Regions from separate parts of the Metabacillus elymi genome, predicted to be linked through region 3. Evidence: riboswitches for the same ligand, from Rfam matches in the RefSeq annotation. Region 3 holds a riboswitch; each other region holds the start of a gene.
The links. A riboswitch is a leader RNA that binds a small molecule or an ion and turns the genes downstream of it on or off. The one in region 3 is predicted to bind lysine.

Region 1 (4,257 bases), 770 kb from region 3:
TATCGTGACATCGTCCAACTTAGAAGCATTAATACTAGAATTAAATCTTATTAAAAAGTATGATCCGAAATATAATGTGATGTTAAAGGATGATAAAACTTATCCATTTATTAAAATTACGAGCGAGCGTCATCCACGATTACTCGTTACAAGACAGGTTAAAAAGGACAAAGGTAAATACTTTGGACCATACCCTAACGTTCTATCTGCTCGTGAAACAATTAAGCTTTTAGATCGATTATATCCGCTTAGAAAATGCTCCACATTACCTGATCGGGTATGTCTTTATTATCACATGGGACAATGCTTAGCTCCATGTGTAAATGATGTATCAGTCGAAACGAATCGTCATATAGTAGAGGAGATTTCAAAGTTTTTAAATGGTGGATATAAAAAGATAAAAGAAGAACTATCTGATAGAATGATGAAAGCCTCAGAGGAATTAGAATTTGAGCGTGCAAAAGAATTTCGAGATCAGATTCTCCATATTGAAGCTACGATGGAAAAGCAAAAAATGACATTAAATGATCATGTAGATCGTGACGTATTTGGCTATGCATATGATAAAGGGTGGATGTGTGTACAAGTCTTTTTTATTCGCCAAGGAAAGCTTATCGAAAGAGATGTATCAATGTTCCCAATATACGATAGCCCTGAACAGGAATTCTTAACGTTTTTAGGGCAATTTTATTCAAAAGCAAATCATTTTGTACCAAAGGAAATTTTATTACCTGATAGCATTGAATTTGATTTAGTTGAAAAGCTATTAGACGTGACTACTCTTCAACCTAAACGCGGCAAAAAGAAGGATTTAATTTTATTAGCTCATAAAAACGCAAAAATCGCTTTAAATGAAAAATTTTCTTTAATCGAAAGGGATGAAGAAAGAACAATTAAAGCTGTTGAAAATCTTGGAGATAAGCTTGGGATTCAAACTCCACTTCGTATAGAAGCCTTTGATAACTCAAATATCCAGGGGACAGACCCTGTATCTGCAATGGTTGTGTTCGAAGATGGAAAACCTGCAAAAAAACATTATCGTAAATATAAAATTAAAAGTGTTCAAGGTCCCGATGACTATGAATCGATGAGAGAAGTTGTGAGAAGACGTTATAGTCGTGTTCTGAAGGATGATCTTCCTTTACCGGATTTAGTAATCATTGATGGAGGGAAAGGACATTTAGCTGCTGCACAAGATGTATTGGAAAATGAATTAGCATTAGATATTCCTGTTGCAGGTCTTGTAAAGGATGATAAACATCGGACCTCTGAACTAATAATCGGTTCCCCTCCTGCATTTATCCAACTTGAGAGAAATAGTCAGGAATTTTATCTTTTACAAAGAATTCAGGATGAGGTCCATCGTTTTGCAATTACCTTCCATCGTCAATTGAGAGGTAAAAATGCACTCCAATCGATCTTAGATGATATTCCTGGTGTTGGTGCTCAAAGAAAGAAATCACTTCTTAAGCACTTCGGATCGTTAAAGAAGATGAAGGAAGCTAGTGTAGAACAATTTAAAGAAGCTGGTATGCCTGAAAATATTGCCAAGCTAATCTTTGATCATTTAAAAGATTAGACACTGTTAATTTTAAAGCGCATATTCTCATTTTGGTGTTTACTGATCGAGTAACCGTGAGGCAATAAATCACCCTATATGTAGCTTATTGATAGTATTAAATAAGCCGCTTGCGCTTTTCTTAAAAGTTTGGTAAACTTTTAAATAATTTCATATTTGATCGTTAGTTTGTTAAATGATGGTAGAGGTGCGAATTTTAAGAGTAGCCTGTTTGAGGAGTATGGTCTCCAATGATAACTGGTGAAAGGAATGTTCGCCGAAGTGAGTAAAGCACCATTTGCTTTAGTTGCTGGTTTTACATTTAAGAGATGTAAAATTGTCAAGAAATCTATTTCTTGGAGAGCTATCTCATTGTAAGAAACGAAGTTTTTTTTCGTTTAGTAAGCAATGGGATGTTTTTCGTCTCATTGCTTTTTTATTTGCAGTCGAAGCTATCCAATCAGTACTAAACATTCTTGCATAGCACAAATGTTACTAATTGAATAGTTGCTCTAACCTTCTAGCAAACAGGGTTCGATCATGAAAATTAACAGAAGGGTGAGATTAATTTGGGTATTATCGTTCAAAAATTTGGTGGTACATCAGTTGGTACTGTTGAAAGAATCTTAAATGTAGCAAACCGTGTCATTCAAGAAAAAGAAAACGGGAATCAATTAGTTGTCGTTGTGTCAGCAATGGGGAAGTCAACCGATCAGCTTGTTGGTCTTGCAGGGCAAATTACTGAGAGACCTAGTAAGCGGGAAATGGATATGCTTCTTACAACCGGTGAACAAGTGACAATATCATTGTTAGCAATGGCATTACAGGAAAAGGGACACGATGCTATTTCATTTACTGGTTGGCAAGCAGGAATTCAAACAGAAGCAAGACATGGCAATGCCAGAATTACAAATATAAACCCTGACGCGATAAAGAAAGAATTATGTGCTGGGAAAATTGTCATTGTTGCAGGCTTTCAGGGCTTTTCAGACGTCCAACAAATAACAACTCTTGGCAGAGGTGGTTCAGATACGACAGCAGTTGCTCTTGCAGCCGCCTTAAATGCTGATAAATGTGATATTTATACAGATGTAACAGGTGTATATACAACAGATCCAAGATATGTAAAAGGTGCTCGTAAGCTAGAAGCAATTTCATATGATGAAATGTTAGAGCTAGCTAATTTAGGAGCGGGTGTTCTACATCCAAGAGCAGTCGAATTTGCGAAGAATTACAGCATTCCATTAGAAGTTCGTTCGAGCATGGAAAATGAACGTGGTACGATCATTGAGGAGGAAACAAACATGGAGCAAAACTTAGTTGTGAGAGGGATTGCATTTGAAGATCAGGTAACAAGAGTCTCAGTTTTAGGGCTAAGAAATGAATTGACGACACTTTCTACTATTTTCTCAACTTTAGCTAAGCAGGGCTTAAATGTCGATATTATCATTCAAAGTACAACAAGTGACAATAAAACGTCGATCTCATTTTCTGTTAAAACAGGTGATCTTGAGGATACAATTTCAATCCTTGAGCAACATAAGTCTGTATTGAATTATGAAAAAATTGAATTTGAATCTGGTCTAGCAAAAGTATCAATTGTTGGTTCTGGTATGGTGTCAAACCCAGGTGTTGCTGCAGAAATGTTCGAAGTATTAGCTAACGAAGGAATCGAAATTAAAATGGTTAGCACATCTGAAATAAAAGTTTCAACAGTATTGTCAGCCGAGGATATGGTGACAGCGGTTGATATTCTTCACAGTGCATTTGAACTTTCTAAAGAAGTTGCTAAGGTATAAAAATAAAAAAGAAAGAGGGTGACTAAATGTTTTTTGAGACATTGAGTCACCCTCTGTAGTTTTAACCTTTACGAGCGCTGCGTTTCCCTATAGAAGGTTCTTCTAATATTTGGTCTTTTTGGTCCCATTGTGCTGTAAAAACCACTTTATTAGAACGTTTTTTTACTTGTTCGTATGTTTCGGTAATGTACTTGTTCATCGATTGTAGCTGTTCTGCAATAAAACCAGCTTCTAACTGAAATGTACATTCATTTGTCTTTTTTAATCTGATAGCAATGAGCTCTCCACCTAGCTCGAATTCCATCTCATTCTTTTTGTTCTGTAGTAAAGTGAGATTTCCCCATCCAGCAGCTTCAAAAAATGCGGATATTTCTTCGATTGATTGAACAGGATATCTACGAGCTAATCCTTTTCCAGCCCAATACAGCATTTGAGGATGATCAGACCCGAGTATATCTGGGAGCAAGACCTCTCTAAGTATTTCTAGTCCGAATGCTGGTGCTTGGATATCCTTTAATTCTTCGATATTAACGAGTACTAATTGTTTGTTCACGGAATTCCCCTCTTTCTATGGTTTATTATATAACAAGTAGTGTAGTGAAAAACATGTAATATTAAGTAAAAGAAGGTTGAAATTTTATTAATAGTAGGGGAACTTATGTTTTTAAATTTAATATTTATTAATAATGATAGTTAAATAAAAAAGGTAACGTTGTTGAATTTACACTATATTGATAAAATAAAATTAAAGGAAAGTAGGATTTGTCGAAAAATTAAAATTTATGAACACGTTTTCTTGACGCTCATACGTTATGGGAGTAAAATGTATTTGTTACATTTTATCTTTTGTAAGGTGGCAGAATTTGATTTTTGTCTACCTTTTAATGCCCATTATGTTTT
Region 2 (4,257 bases), 1.4 Mb from region 3:
CGTGCAATACGCGAGTGGTGTGACGGAGAGGTTGGGATGGTTAACTCAGGAATGTTATTAGAGCCTTTAAGCAAAGGTCCTGTCACGAAAAAGGATCTCCATCGAATATGTCCACATCCTATTAATCCATGTAAGGTCTATTTAAAAGGTGATGTTTTAAAAGAGGTGATTGTCCAAGCAAGAGAAGAAAGAATGGAACACCTAAAATTAAAAGGTTTAGGTTTTAGAGGGAAAGTAATGGGGAGAATGGTATTCGACGGGATTGAGGTAATATCTGAGGTACTTTCAGATGGTAAACATCATGTTACAGATGTGTTAGTCCATGGTAAGCCTATTGATCCTCACAGAGTTTATTCTGTTGCTACAGTTGATATGTTTTCCCTTGGACCATTATATCCTGAAATAAGTCACGCGGAGAAAAAAATCTTTTATATGCCAGAACTATTAAGGGACCTTTTAGCTTGGAAGTTAGGTGAAAATACACCATCTTAAATAGGCGAACAATCTACACGTATCCTTTACTTGCTCATAAAGATATAGTAAGAAGGGAGTGTAGATAGTGATGGTTACCATGACTCCAATTGTCATTGAAGGAATACAATTTACAGCAATCACAGTTGCTTTACCTAAAACGAACTTTATGGCAGTCACCAACGACAAAGGGTATATTATGTGTGGTGCGTTAGATGTCGCTTTATTAAACGAAAAGTTAAAAGATAGAGGTATTATTGCAGGTAGAGCAGTCGGTGTTAGAACAATTGACCAATTACTTGAGGCGCCATTAGAATCTGTCACATATGAGGCTGAGAAGCTTGGGATTGTTGTTGGCACAAAAGGAAAAGATGCCTTACTGAAGATGGCATGAATCTTAGAATGTAAAAATGATAAAAAATGATGCTTACATCCCTCTTTACATGCATAAACATAGCTTGTAAAGGAGGGATTTTTTTGGCTAAGTTCCGCGGTCGTCGTCCGCGTAGAGGGCCTTTGCCTTTTCGCTATGTGTTATTACTAACTTTGGTTATTTTTATAATTTTAACAGCAACAAGTTTTTGGATAGTTAATGTTCAGATTGAGTCAACAATGATGAAAATCGCAAGGTTAGAGGCAAATAAAGTAGCAACAACAATTATTCATGACGCAGTTGAAGAGGAGATCCTTACTAAAGAGGAACAACAGGATTTAGTGATTATTGATAAGGATAATGAGGGGAACATCAATTCCTTTAGCTTTAATCAACGAGCAGTAACTGCAGCCAAAAAAAGGGTAACTGACAATGTAACTAAGAAGCTTGGTGAGATTGAAAGAAATAATTTCCATGATATAACCCCTGAACAAGCAAGAGATACTGGAATTATTTATGAGATACCATTAGGTAAAATAACAGATAATGCAATTTTAAGTACACTTGGTCCCGGTATTCCAATAGAATATTATTTAATAGGTGATGTTTTTACAGATATTAAAAGTACGACAGAGGAATATGGGATTAATAATGCAAAACATGAAATCGTAATTTATGTTGAAGTGAGTGTACAGGTTGTTATTCCATTTGCTACAGAGGTGGTAAAAGCAGAAAATACAATTCCAGTTATTATCCAGACTGAACAAGGAGACGTGCCACAATATTATAATGGAAGTGGCAGTGAAGATGCTGATCACTCAATAGAATTACCAAAAAAACCATAGTTGCTACTTAGTCTATACTTTGTTAAACTATAAAATGTTGAAAATCAAATATTGACCTAACCACCTTATCTCAAGATGAGGTAGAGGAGCGAAAAACATTAGTACAATATGTGAGAATGACACCAATGACCATATTGCAAAGGGCTTTTCGCCGAAGTAAATGAATAAGTCATGATTCATTTGCTGGTATTACTTTGAACAAGGGTAATACTGTCATTATAGAGTTTTCTATAATGGAGGGCTACTGATCGGGATGGAGGATAACATAACATTATTCCTAGAAAGAGTAATGATAGTTATTTTCTATCATTGCTCTTTTTGTGTGCATTTTTTTACAAAATACACAGAAAGGACGTTGAAAATTAGTTATTTACTAATAGCTAATTTTATCCTTGCATCGTCAATAGAACCTTCCAAACTATTAATAATCTAGGGAGGCTTAACACAACATGTCAGGCACTATTTATTCAATTATTCCTCCTCTTTTAGCCATCTTAATGGTTATATTAACGAGAAGAGTATTACTTTCCCTCGGAGTAGGAATTCTTTCAGCAGCATTATTAATCACAAATTTCTCAATCGTTAAGACTGGAGTTACTATTTTTGAAGCGGTTAAGGCTATTTTCATTTCAGATGGTGAGCTTAATACTTGGAATGTGTACATCTTATTTTTCTTACTTATTTTAGGTGTCGTCACAGCTCTAATTTCTATTTCAGGTGGAAGCAGAGCCTTTGGTGAATGGGCAGAAAAGCGTGTGAAAACACGTGCTGGTGCTCAATTTACCGCAGCATTATTAGGGATGTTAATCTTTATCGATGATTATTTTAATGCTCTTGCGGTTGGTCAAGTGAGTCGTCCGATTACTGATCGCCAAAAGGTTTCTCGTGCAAAGCTAGCATATATCATTGATTCCACCTCTGCACCAGTATGCGTTATTTCACCAATCTCAAGTTGGGGAGCTTATATTATTGCCATGCTTGCTACAATTTTTGCGACACATGGTGTCACTGAATTTACTCCTTTAGGTGCGTTCATGACAATGGTTCCAATGAATTATTACGTTTTTGCTGCATTGGTTCTCGTTTTTGCCGTTGCCTATTTCAACATAAATTTAGGAAGTATGAAGGTACATGAAGAGCGTGCGATTAAAACTGGACAAGTTGTTGATCCAGCTAAAGAATCTCTAGGTGATGTAAAAGAGGATCTACCAACAAGTGACAAAGGTACGATCGGGAATCTTGTATGGCCAATTCTTGCTTTAATTGTGGGTACAGTAGCATCTATGCTTATTACCGGCTACACAACGATTGAAGACAAAACAGGAGCAACGATCTTTACTATTTTTGAAAACACAGATGTATCTGCTTCGCTTTTATATGGTGGACTATTTGGTCTAGCTGTAACAATTTTATTATTTTTTATTAGGGGCATTAAGGCTAGCTATTTTCCGTTAGCTGTAAAAGAAGGCATAAAATCAATGCTACCTGCTATTTATATTCTTATGTTTGCTTGGGTAATTGTAGATTTAATTGGTCAATTAGAAACAGGGGAATACTTAGCTAGTTTAGTCGAGAAATCGAATATGAATGTCGCCTACCTGCCGGTTATTCTTTTCCTTTTAGGTGGATTTATGGCATTTGCTACTGGTACATCTTGGGGTACATTTGGCATCATGCTACCAATTGCAGCCGAAATCACAGCTGCAACAGATATTAATATGTTATTACCAGCAATGGCTGCTGTACTTGCAGGATCAGTGTTAGGGGATCATTGCTCACCAATTTCTGATACCACAATTCTTTCATCAACAGGAGCAGGAAGTCATCATATTGACCATGTCATGACACAGCTGCCATATGCTTTAATTGGTGGTGGTTTTGCCACAATTGGCTACCTTGTTTTAGGTGTAACAGGGAATGGTATAGCAGGTTTGGCTGTTGTGATTCTGTTGTTAATCGGTTTTATTTTCTTTTTTTCCAAAAGAACGAAAGCTGCATAAACAAATGAAAAGGGTATAGGCTCAAGCCTATATCTCTTTTTTTCTAATAATTACCAAATTATACTATTAAATAATAGTTTTGTATGCTGAGGGAAGATATATTAATATTACTATTTGATATGGATGTTTAAAAAGTGAAAAATATTATGTAGCTATTCCTAATAAGTAGTTTCTTTAATAAGGTAATAAACCAAAGAAAAAGTTAAAATTGAAATTAAAAATATTATTTAAATATGATATATCCATATTTTGTTTATGAAAATTGGAAAGTTCTGAATATATTATATTAAAATGATTTTTTTGATATTTTTTTATAGACATAGGAATAAAGTCCATTTATACTATGTATAGATTATAGTAAATAATCAGAAAATTATATAATTTCAAATTGTTTCCATATTTAAAGGTGCTATTTGAAAAGGGGGAAATTTTGATGGAAAATCGTCCACAGTGGGGGACAAGGGCAGGCTTTATTCTAGCAGCCGTTGGTTCTGCAGTTGGTTTAGGTAATATTTGGCGTTTCCCAGCAACAGCCTATGAAAATGGAGGAGGAGCGTTCTTCCTACCA
Region 3 (4,257 bases):
TAGCCAATGATTTATTTTTTGGTAAACGAAATTATTTAGATAATTTAATTGATCGATTAAATATCACAGAAAGAGAAAGACACCATGCTTTAAATGATGCGATTATGACTGCAGATATTTTTGTTCAACTGCTAAAGTCCTATGCAGAAACATCTATTACAATTGTTGAGGAATTACTTGAAATTGAATCACACTCATGAAGCATAAAGAACAGGCGTGAGTAAACTCACGCCTGTTCTATTCATGCTATATCTTTTTAAAGACTGCAACTTTCGTTTCAATCTCACCAACTTCAAGGTCAGTTATATGTGAAAAACTATATACACATCCATATCCATCTATATCAAATAATGTCATTTCCATAAAGTCCTGTGGCAATTCGTGTAAATGCTTTAAAATGAGTTCATTTTCTGATTTGTGATAAAGATCCCCCTCTTGTAAGTAGTGAACAAAAGGATTTGTATCAAGACGATTTTCAATAGGAATGTTAACAAATTTCATTTAAAAGCACCTCACAATTTAGTTTTCTGTATTTTCTGATTATTTATATAATACACTATAAGTCACTGTTTGAAAACTATTTTTTAAAAATTATTTGTTGACAATTTTTTCAAATAAAATCACAACAAATAATCCCTTCTACTAATTACCATCGTTTCTTTAACTCTATTAATCCCTTCTATTATAAACAAATGATACCAATTACCTTAAAACTAATACATGTTAAAATAATAACAAGGATGTGACATGTATGCTGAAAATACGACAATATTTTATTATATTAGTATTAACTTTCCCCTTTCTTGTCAGTTTTAATTCAAATGATGTAAATGGGAAATACATTGCTTCCTATCAATCTCCTGAAGGAATTCAGTTTGTTAGTAATTCAAATGAGTGGGATAAGACAAAACTAATAGATTTGTATAAGACACTTATAAAAAATAAGCATGGAGAAGAAATTAAACTCTTAAAAGAAGTAAAAATAAATGGTGGTCCTCTATCATCTTCGTTAACAAAAGGGAGTTATCATGCTCTTACAAGTACGATTACGTTATATCAAGGTGATAAGTACACAGAACCTTCAGCATATCAGGAGACACTTTCACATGAATATGGTCATCATTTTGCGTATCATTATTTTCCATCCCACCATCTCCCCTTCTCTGAATGGTTATCGGTACGTGGGATCGATGTGTCTGAAGTACGCTGGGATGCTTTTTGGAATTACGAAGAAAATAATCATGCATATTACCCACAGGAAATTTTTGCAGATGATTATGTGTTATTGTATGGGGCAACAAATGAGGTTGAAGCAGTTGATGTTTTTAATAATGAAGCCTTCTACCTAAGAACTGATCATGAAAACCAACAGTTTCCAAATGTGCTAGAAAATCGTGAGCTGCGTTCATTTCTTGAAGAGGAAAGTGGAATAGAAATTGACGAAGATCGTCTACTCGAATCTCCAAGGTTAACAGAATGGAATGACACTAAGGCTTCATACGCCATTACTGAAAAACCAAATGTAGCATATCGGTTAAATCTTACATTTCATAATTTTGAAACTAACGATGATACTAGTGAGCACTTTGAACTTTACGAGATTACAACAGATAAAAACAAAGAACGTATAGATTTTTCATTAGATCAAATTGATCAAGACATTTTTTCTAATTACGATTACGTTACAGCCAACCTAGATGTAGTTGATTTATCAACATCTATTGGATTTGAAACTGAGGAGATTACCTTAGAATTAAATATGTAATTTTTAGAAATCCGCGGTAATACTTACTATATTAATAGGGAAAAATCAATTCCGAAAAAAACTTTCGGAATTATCCTTGCAAAAGATCGAATCTTCTGTTATATTACAGTCAACTAAAAATATTTTCTTACTTCAATAAATTTGGAGTGAGGATAGAGGCGCAAAGACATTAGTACACAATATGAGGAGAATGAGGTCCTATGATCATTGTGGAAAGGGGAATTTGCCGAAGTGGATAGAATCTCATGTTCTTGAAGCTGGTTCTGCTATTGAATAAATGCAGGACTGTCATATAGGGAACTATATGGAGGGCTATCTTTCGCACGGGAACGATTTTTGATACATATTGTTTCTAAGCATCAGCGAATCCCTCGTTGTTGCTTTTTTGCGTTTACTATGAATGGCCCTGACCACCTCTAAATTTACAAAAACTATATAAAGGGTGTGAAGTTATGAATTACGGCCAAGTTTTAACAGCAATGATTACCCCGTTTGATCATAATGGTGAGGTTGATTTTAACGCAACAGAAAATTTAGTGAATTATTTAATAGCTAATGGTTCGGATGGATTAGTTATAAATGGGACAACTGGTGAGTCTCCTACTTTAACGACAGAAGAGAAAGTAGATTTATTTAAATTTGTTGTACAGATTGTTAATGGTAGAGTTCCTGTCATCGCTGGAACAGGATCAAATAACACGAAAGCTTCTATTAGCTTAACTAGTCTTGCTGAAGAAGCAGGTGTCGATGGAATTATGCTTGTTACTCCATACTATAACAAGCCATCACAAGAAGGAATGTATCAACACTTTAAAGCGATTGCCGAAACAACATCATTGCCAGTAATGCTTTATAATATTCCAGGTCGAAGTAGTGTTAACATGTCTGTAGAGACCATTGTTCGTCTCTCACAACTAGATAATATTGTTTCAATTAAGGAAGCAAGTGGTGACTTAGATGCAATGGCAGAGATCATTAGCAAAACACCTAATGATTTTTCAGTGTACAGTGGAGATGATGCCCTAACATTACCGCTTTTAGCTATTGGTGGAACGGGAATAATCTCAGTATCATCACACATCATTGGTAATGAAATGCAAGATATGATTAATCAATTTAAAAATGGTGATGTCACTGAAGCTGCTACCTTACATCGCAACCTTCTTCCTATAATGAAAGCAATGTTTGCTGCACCAAACCCAACACCAGTAAAAGCAGCGTTAAATATGAGAGGAATATCTGTTGGTGGTGTTCGTTTACCACTGATCCCATTAAACAATGAAGAAGAAAGAGCACTTCAAGCTACCCTACAAACTAGTAACCTAGTAGAAGTTCCACGATGAATGGCTCTTTTGATTTTCGCTCATTCATCTAAGTTTCAAAATATACCATGCATTTACAGATTCTAATGCATAGAAAAAAGCCAACATGATGAGTAAGATTTCTCCTCATGTTGGCTTTTTATAAGTTTTTTACATCGTAGCTTTATCTTTTTTCTCATAAAGCACTGTTAAGCTAATTAACGTAACTAAAATCGTTGCTCCCATATCTGATAAGATCGCAATCCAAAGTGTTAATAGCCCTGGAATCGTTAATAGTAATGCAATCAGTTTTAACACAAGCGCTAATGTAATATTTAATTTAATAATTGAATTAACTTTTTTAGCAGATCGAATCGCTGATGGTAACTTACCAAGATGATCTTGCATCAAAACGATATCAGCTGTTTCAATTGCACTATCTGTCCCTTTCCCCATTGCAATTCCAAGATCAGCGGTAGCTAGTGCTGGTGCATCATTTATTCCATCACCAACCATCGCAACCTTTTCATTTTTTGAGAGTTCTTTTATTTTTGCAACTTTTTCATCTGGTAATAGACTAGCGAAATATGATGTTAGACCTACCTTTTTCGCTACTTTATCTGCTGTCTTTTCATGATCACCAGTTAACATAATCGTATTATTAATCCCTGCACTATGAAGATTCGCAATAACAGCTGCACTTTCTTCACGAATTTGATCAGAGATTCCCATGATGCCGAGAACGTCCATTTCATTTGCTAAGATGACTAAAGTCATACCTGACTCTTTAAAGGCTATAAGATCTTGTTTGACTTTTTCTGTTATATTAAGATGGTTTACATGTGCTTCATTGCCTAAATAATAAGTAATACCCTTCATTTTTGCAATGATCCCACTACCAGATACTGTTGATATTTCATCAGGCTCATCTAATGCTAATCCTTCTGCTTTCCGCATAACCGCTTTGGCAATTGGATGTGATGATGACTTCTCAATCGATGCAGCAATTTGTAAAAAGGTTGGATCGTACGCGACAAGATCCTCTACATACGGCTCCCCTTTTGTGAGCGTACCAGTTTTATCAAAAGCAATCGTTGTAATCTTTCCTAATTGCTCTAAAAATACCCCACCTTTTATAAGGATTCCATTCCGAGCATTTTTTGTTATACCTGAAACAATCGCAATCGGAGA

Region 1: another riboswitch for lysine. It lies ahead of HUW50_RS01950 (aspartate kinase); the one in region 3 lies ahead of dapA (4-hydroxy-tetrahydrodipicolinate synthase).
Region 2: another riboswitch for lysine. It lies ahead of HUW50_RS04775 (Na+/H+ antiporter NhaC family protein); the one in region 3 lies ahead of dapA (4-hydroxy-tetrahydrodipicolinate synthase).

The regions. Positions count from the first base shown of each region.
Region 1 is NZ_CP055263.1:385,689-389,945, reverse strand. Features, by position in the region: gene uvrC (excinuclease ABC subunit UvrC) at 1-1,579, shown strand, start outside; lysine riboswitch at 1,754-1,933, shown strand; gene HUW50_RS01950 (aspartate kinase) at 2,128-3,357, shown strand; gene HUW50_RS01945 (YslB family protein) at 3,419-3,910, opposite strand.
Region 2 is NZ_CP055263.1:973,863-978,119, reverse strand. Features, by position in the region: gene HUW50_RS04790 (bifunctional metallophosphatase/5'-nucleotidase) at 1-492, shown strand, start outside; gene HUW50_RS04785 (YunC family protein) at 563-865, shown strand; gene yunB (sporulation protein YunB) at 949-1,689, shown strand; lysine riboswitch at 1,763-1,941, shown strand; gene HUW50_RS04775 (Na+/H+ antiporter NhaC family protein) at 2,139-3,689, shown strand; gene HUW50_RS04770 (sodium-dependent transporter) at 4,123-4,257, shown strand, end outside.
Region 3 is NZ_CP055263.1:5,384,520-5,388,776, forward strand. Features, by position in the region: gene HUW50_RS24860 (3'-5' exonuclease) at 1-200, shown strand, start outside; gene HUW50_RS24865 (hypothetical protein) at 247-501, opposite strand; gene HUW50_RS24870 (hypothetical protein) at 752-1,765, shown strand; lysine riboswitch at 1,911-2,088, shown strand; gene dapA (4-hydroxy-tetrahydrodipicolinate synthase) at 2,218-3,108, shown strand; gene HUW50_RS24880 (heavy metal translocating P-type ATPase) at 3,238-4,257, opposite strand, start outside.